Regions from separate parts of the Pseudomonas sp. MF08875 genome, predicted to be linked through region 2. Evidence: predicted binding sites of a transcription regulator. Region 2 holds the regulator's gene; the other holds the start of a gene.
The links. Region 2 encodes sigma-54, which starts transcription at its own class of promoters, with help from an activator protein. Its sites were predicted from a motif close to ANTGGCATNNANNTTGCTNT; they were not measured.
Positions count from the first base shown of each region.

Region 1: the regulator sigma-54 is predicted to act here: its motif matches at 1,934-1,953, upstream of AC19YT_RS10165 (flagellar basal body rod protein FlgF).

Region 1 covers NZ_JCBCUW010000013.1:115,198-118,557, reverse strand. The annotation lists gene flgH (flagellar basal body L-ring protein FlgH) at 1-255, opposite strand, end outside; gene flgG (flagellar basal-body rod protein FlgG) at 307-1,092, opposite strand; gene AC19YT_RS10165 (flagellar basal body rod protein FlgF) at 1,138-1,878, opposite strand; gene AC19YT_RS10160 (DNA recombination protein RmuC) at 2,346-3,360, opposite strand, start outside.
Region 2 covers NZ_JCBCUW010000046.1:24,704-28,063, forward strand. The annotation lists gene ptsN (PTS IIA-like nitrogen regulatory protein PtsN) at 1-193, opposite strand, end outside; gene hpf (ribosome hibernation-promoting factor, HPF/YfiA family) at 206-514, opposite strand; gene AC19YT_RS22455 (RNA polymerase factor sigma-54) at 640-2,133, opposite strand; gene lptB (LPS export ABC transporter ATP-binding protein) at 2,310-3,035, opposite strand; gene lptA (lipopolysaccharide transport periplasmic protein LptA) at 3,035-3,360, opposite strand, start outside.

The DNA.
Region 1 (3,360 bases), on a different contig from region 2:
GGCGTTTTTGCTGGCCTGGGTCTTCTCGTTCAGGGTGATGGTGATGATGTCACCGACCCGGAACGCCTTGCGGTCGCCGTACAGGTTCTGCTCGAAACCGGCCTGGTAGATCGAACCGTTATTGGCCGCCGCAGGCAAAGGGGTGCGCGGCAACACCGGCGCGTAGTAAGGGTCATTGGGCTTTGGCGGCGGCGCGACACAGCCCGCGAGCACCACGGCCCCACTCAATGCAAGCACACACACAAACCGATTCATGACCCTTCCTCACGGTGTAGCTGGCCCCCTCACGGGCGCCTTAAAGACTGATTACAGATTCTGCGTTACGAACGAGAGCATCTGGTCGGCGGTGGAAATCACCTTGGAGTTCATCTCGTAGGCACGCTGGGTGGTAATCATGTTGACCATCTCCTCCACGGTGCTGACGTTGGAGGTTTCCAGGGTGTTTTGCAGCGTCAGGCCAAAGCCGTTCAGGCCCGGGGTGCCGATCTGCGGCGCGCCGCTGGCGGCGGTTTCCATGAACAGGTTGCCACCGGCGGCTTGCAGGCCGGCCGGGTTGATGAAGTCGGCGGTCTGCAGGTTGCCGATCACCTGGGCGGCCGGGTTGCCGGCGATGGTGATGGACACGGTGCCGTCCTGGCCCACGGTGAAGGTCTTGGCGTCGGCCGGCACGACAATGGCCGGCTCCAGCGCGTAGCCGTTGGCCGTAACGATCTGGCCGTTGGAGTCCAGGTGGAAGGTGCCGTCACGGGTGTAGGCCGTGGTGCCGTCCGGTTGCAGGATCTGGAAGAAGCCCCGGCCGTTAATGGCCATGTCCAGCGGCTGCTCGGTGGTTTGCAGGCTGCCGGCGTTGAAGTTCTTCTGCGTGCCGACGATGCGCACACCAGTACCCACTTGCAGGCCCGACGGCAGTTCGCTGTCCTGGGTCGACTGGGCGCCAGGCTGGCGTTTGATCTGGTAGAGCAGGTCCTGGAACTCGGCGCGATCGCGTTTGAAACCCGTGGTCGAGACGTTGGCCAGGTTGTTGGAAATGGTAGTCAGGTTGGTGTCCTGGGCGGACAGGCCTGTTTTGGCAACCCATAGAGCCGGAAGCATTCGATTCTCCTCGTGCGCCTGTTTTACGGCGCGACGTTGTGGTGATTAGCTGATCTGCAAGACCCGAGCCATGGCCTGGTCGTCTTCTTTGGCGGTGTTCATCATCTTGATGTGCAGCTCGAACTGCTTGGCCAGGGCCAGCACCGAGGTCATTTCCTCAACCGCATTGACGTTGCTCGACTCCAGGAACCCAGACACCAATTGCACATTGGCGTCGGCCGGCGCGGGCTGGCCGTCCTTGGTGTGGATCGAACCGTCCAGGCCTTTGGTCATGGTCTTGAGGTCCGGGTTGACCAACTTGATGCGGTCCACTTCGGCCATCACCCGCGGGCCTTCACCCATGGCGCGGATACTGATGGTGCCGTCCTGGCCGACTTCGATCTTCTGCTCGGGCGGCACGGCAATCGGCCCGCCATTGCCCATCACCGGCATGCCATTGCCGGCGCGCAACATACCCAGGGCGTCGACATTCAGGCTGCCAGTGCGCACATAACCTTCACCGCCATCCGGGGTCTGCACGGCGATCCAGCCATTGCCGCTCACGGCCACGTCCAGGTCCCGCCCGGTTTCCACCAGGGAGCCGGCGCTGAAATCCGTGGCCGGCCGCTCGGTCAGGGCAAAGGCCCGCGCCGGAAAGCTGTCGCCGAACACCGGCATCGAGCGCGCCTGCTCCAGGTCGCGCTGGAAACCGTTGGTGGAGATGTTCGCCAGGTTGTTGGCATGAGCCTTCTGCGCCAAGGCATTCTGGCTGGCGCCGGTCATTGCCACATAAAGGTACTTGTCCACAGTCGTTCCTCTGCATGCCGGACGTTTGCCGCCCACTGCTGTACTGACTGAGCCACAAGCAATTTGCAGACCAACTCACTCTGTGACGCCTCGCGAGCAAGCGCCACGGGGGGATTGGCCGCTGGCAGCCCATTGCAAGGGCCAACACAAAGACGAAAAACCGGCGGTGTTATGCCGCTGGGCGGCAAAGATCGGTGGCTTGAGCGACCCGGGGGGAGTTAATCCTTGTGGGAACGGGTTTGCCCGCGATGGCGGTGGTTGGGCTGTATAGATGCGGCTTGGCAGTACCGGCCTCATCGCGGGCAGGCCCGCTCCCACAGTTGAACAGTGGTGTGGGTGGGATTTTGATCTTTCCTCTGTGGGAGCGAGCCTGCTCGCGATGGCCGCTGAGTGGCGGTGACGAATGGCAGGGGTAATACAGCTGCTCCCACAACAAACTCGGGCCTACAAAAAACCTGCTGCGCGCTCTACTCCGGCAACTCCAGCATCTGCCCATCTTCATCGGTCATGGCCCGCTCCAGCAGGTCGGCCGGCAGGCTTTTGCTGGCGCGGGCGCCGAGCAGTTTGAGTTGTTCGCTACGGCTGACCAGGTTGCCGCGCCCTTCTGTCAGCTTGTTGCGCGCCGAGGCGTAGGCTTTGTCCAACTGCTGTAAACGCCCGCCAATTTCGTCCAGATCCTGGATAAACAGCACGAACTTGTCGTACAGCCACCCGGCGCGCTCGGCGATTTCCCGGGCGTTCTGGCTCTGGCGCTCCTGCTTCCACAGGCTGTCGATCACCCGCAACGTGGCCAGCAGGGTGGTGGGGCTGACGATCACGATATTGCGGTCGAACGCCTCCTGGAACAGGTTCGGCTCGGCTTGCAGGGCGGCGGAAAACGCCGCCTCGATGGGCACGAACAGCAACACGAAATCCAAGCTGTGCAGCCCTTCCAACCGCTTGTAGTCCTTGCCGGCCAAGCCTTTGACGTGATTGCGCAACGACAGCACATGCTGCTTGAGGGCAATCTGGCCGACGCCGTCATCGTCGGCCGCCACGTACTGCTGATACGCAGTGAGGCTGACCTTGGAGTCGACCACCACCTGCTTGTCGCCCGGCAAGAGGATCAGCACATCCGGTTGAAAGCGCTCGCCGTCCGGGCCCTTGAGGCTGACCTGGGTCTGGTACTCGCGGCCCTTCTCCAGCCCGGCGTGCTCCAGCACCCGCTCCAGGATCAGCTCGCCCCAGTTGCCTTGGGTTTTCTGGCCTTTGAGGGCGCGGGTCAGGTTGGTGGCTTCATCACTCAGCCGCAGGTTCAGTTGTTGTAGGCGTTCAAGCTCCTTGCCCAGGGAAAAACGCTCGCGGGCTTCGGCCTGGTAGCTTTCCTCGACGCGCTTTTCAAAGGACTGGATGCGCTCTTTCAAGGGGTCGAGCAATTGCCCCAGGCGTTGCTGGCTGGTCTCGGCAAAACGCTGCTCGCGCTCGTCGAAGATTTTCCCGGCC
Region 2 (3,360 bases):
CGATGCCGTTGCCGAAGCCGGTAGAGCCAAGCTTCTCACGGGCAATCAGGCTCTCGAAAACATCCTGCATTTCCAGATCGGGAACTTGATCCGCGATCAGGTTGGCAATTTTTTCGAGTGCGCGCTTTTTACTGCCGCCCGGCACGTTCGCGAGGGAACGGCCGGGGGTCAGGATATTTTCAAGTCGGATCATGGGTGGGGAGTGTTAACGACCGGTCGCGCCCTGGAGGAGGCTTTGGGTCTTTTCCTTATGCTTTTTGAGTTGGCGGTCAAGCTTGTCGGTGAGCAGGTCGATGGCAGCGTACATATCGTCATGTTCGGCATTGGCAACGACCTCCCCTCCGTGAATGTGCAGGGTGGCTTCGATTTTCTGCTTCAGTTTTTCGACATTCATCGTCACCTGCACATTGGTGATCTTGTCGAAGTGCCTTTCGAGTCGGTCGAGTTTTTCGCCGATATAGGCCCGCAGAGGTTCGGTCACTTCCAGTTGGTGTCCACTGATGTTGACTTGCATACAGCTTCTCCTTCGTTGCCAGTGCATAAGGCGGCAGGCCGGTTTGCCTGCCACTTAGGTTGTGCTCGAAGACCTGCTTTTGGGCGAGACGTCAAGCACACCCTGGAACGCTGTGGCGTAACCCGTTACATCAGCCGCTTGCGTTCGCTTGAAGGCGCAATCCCAAGGGATTCGCGGTACTTGGCGACGGTGCGGCGGGCTACCTGAATGCCTTGTGCCTCCAGTAAACCAGCGATCTTGCTATCACTCAACGGCTTTTTCTGATTTTCCGCGGCAACCAGTTTTTTGATGATCGCGCGGATCGCCGTGGACGAGCATTCACCGCCTTCGGAGGTGCTGACATGGCTGGAGAAAAAATATTTCAGTTCGTAGATGCCGCGGGGCGTGTGCATGAATTTCTGGGTGGTTACCCGGGAAATGGTCGACTCGTGCATGCCCACCGCTTCGGCGATGTCGTGCAGAACCAGGGGTTTCATCGCCTCGTCGCCGTACTCGAGAAAGCCGCGCTGATGCTCGACGATTTGGGTAGCAACCTTCATCAGGGTTTCGTTGCGGCTCTGCAGGCTCTTGATAAACCAGCGTGCTTCCTGCAATTGGTTGCGCATGAAGGTGTTGTCGGCGCTGGTGTCGGCGCGGCGCACGAAACCGGCGTATTGCGGGTTGACCCTTAGACGCGGTACCGACTCCTGGTTGAGTTCGACCAGCCAGCGGTCGTTATCCTTGCGCACGATGACGTCGGGGATGACGTATTCGGCCTCGCTGGACTCGATCTGCGAACCTGGGCGCGGGTTGAGGCTCTGCACCAGTTCGATGACCTGGCGCAGTTCATCTTCCTTGATCTTCATGCGGCGCATCAGCTGGCTGTAGTCGCGGCTGCCGAGTAGGTCGATGAAGTCGCTGACCAGACGCTTGGCCTCGGTCAGCCAAGGGGTCTTGGCGGGGAGTTGGCGCAGTTGTAGCAGCAGGCATTCGCCCAGGTTGCGTGCGCCGATTCCGGCCGGCTCGAACTGCTGGATGCGGTGCAGTACGGCTTCGATCTCGTCGAGTTCGATGTCCAGTTCCGGGTCGAAGGCTTCGAGGATTTCCTCGAGGGATTCGTCCAGGTAGCCCTGGTTGTTGATGCAGTCGATCAGGGTCACGCCGATCAGGCGATCGGTGTCGGACATCGGGGCCAGGTTCAATTGCCACAGCAGATGGCTTTGCAGGCTTTCACCGGCCGATGTGCGTGTGGTGAAGTCCCACTCGTCGTCATCGTTACTCGGCAGGCTGCTGGCGCTGGTCTGGTAGATGTCTTCCCAGGCGGTGTCGACGGGCAGTTCATTGGGAATGCGCTCGCCCCACTCGCCATCCTCAAGGTTGTCCACCGTCGGGGCGCTTTCCTGGTAGGAAGGTTCCTGAACGTCGGCATTAGGTTTCTGTTCGACGTTGTCGGCCAGTGGATCGGCGTTGTCGAAGTCGTCGCCTTCTTCCTGGCGTTCGAGCATCGGATTGGATTCCAGAGCCTCCTGGATTTCCTGTTGCAGGTCCAGGGTCGACAATTGGAGCAGGCGGATGGCCTGTTGCAGCTGCGGTGTCATCGTCAGCTGCTGGCCCATTCTCAAGACTAGCGATGGTTTCATGGCAGGGGCTTAACACCTTATTTGCCGGCGCACATGCGCCATCCACTACAGGGCGCCGGAGCGCCAAACTTAAGCAAATTATATGCCTGAAACTGGAGTGCTTGCCTAGGGCGCCGCAATAATAAACTTTTCAGAGTTCACTGCTGGCCGCCCTGGCGAAAAGCCAAACTCCACGCTTACAGGCGGAACTCATGGCCCAGGTACACTTCCTTGACCAACTCGTTGGCAAGGATGGTGGCAGAGTCGCCTTCGGCGATCAGCTGGCCGTCGTTGACGATGTAGGCGGTTTCGCAGATATCCAGAGTCTCGCGCACATTGTGGTCGGTGATAAGCACACCGATGCCCTTGGCCTTGAGGTGATGGATGATCTGTTTGATATCGCCCACCGAGATCGGGTCCACGCCGGCGAAAGGTTCGTCGAGCAAGATGAATTTTGGTGCTGTGGCCAGGGCTCGGGCAATTTCCACGCGGCGACGCTCGCCACCGGAAAGGCTCATGCCCAGGTTGTCGCGGATGTGGCTGATGTGGAACTCCTGCAGTAGGCTTTCGAGCTGTTTGCGCCGGCCAGCCTTGTCGAGCTCCTTACGGGTTTCGAGGATGGCCATGATGTTGTCGGCTACCGACAGTTTGCGGAAGATCGACGCTTCTTGCGGCAGATAGCCGATACCGGCCTTGGCGCGGCCATGCATGGGTTGGTGGCTCACATCCAGGTCATCGATCAGGATGCGGCCTTGGTCGGCCTGTACCAGACCCACGATCATATAGAAGCAGGTGGTCTTGCCGGCGCCGTTGGGGCCGAGCAGGCCGACGATCTGGCCGCTGTCGATGGACAGGCTGACGTCACGCACTACCTGGCGGCTCTTGTAGCTCTTGGCCAGATGCTGAGCTTTCAGAGTTGCCATTAAGGGGCCTTTTTCTCGTCGGTTTTCTTCTTGGGCTGGATCACCATGTCGATCCGCGGACGTGGCGCGGTGACAGAGGAGCCGTTGGCGCGGCCGGCGTTGGCGATCTGTTTGACGGTGTCGTAGACGATTTTCTCGCCTTCGGTGGTGTTGCCGTCATTGATGACCTTAGCGCGGTCGATCAGCACGATGCGGTTCTGCGGCGCATGGTATTGGATGGTTACGGCGTAGGCCTGGACCGGCTTGGGATCGGTCTGTTTCTGCAACTGCTCGAAGTAAGCCAGGTTGCCCACGGCGGTTACGACGTCGATATCGCCCGAGCCGG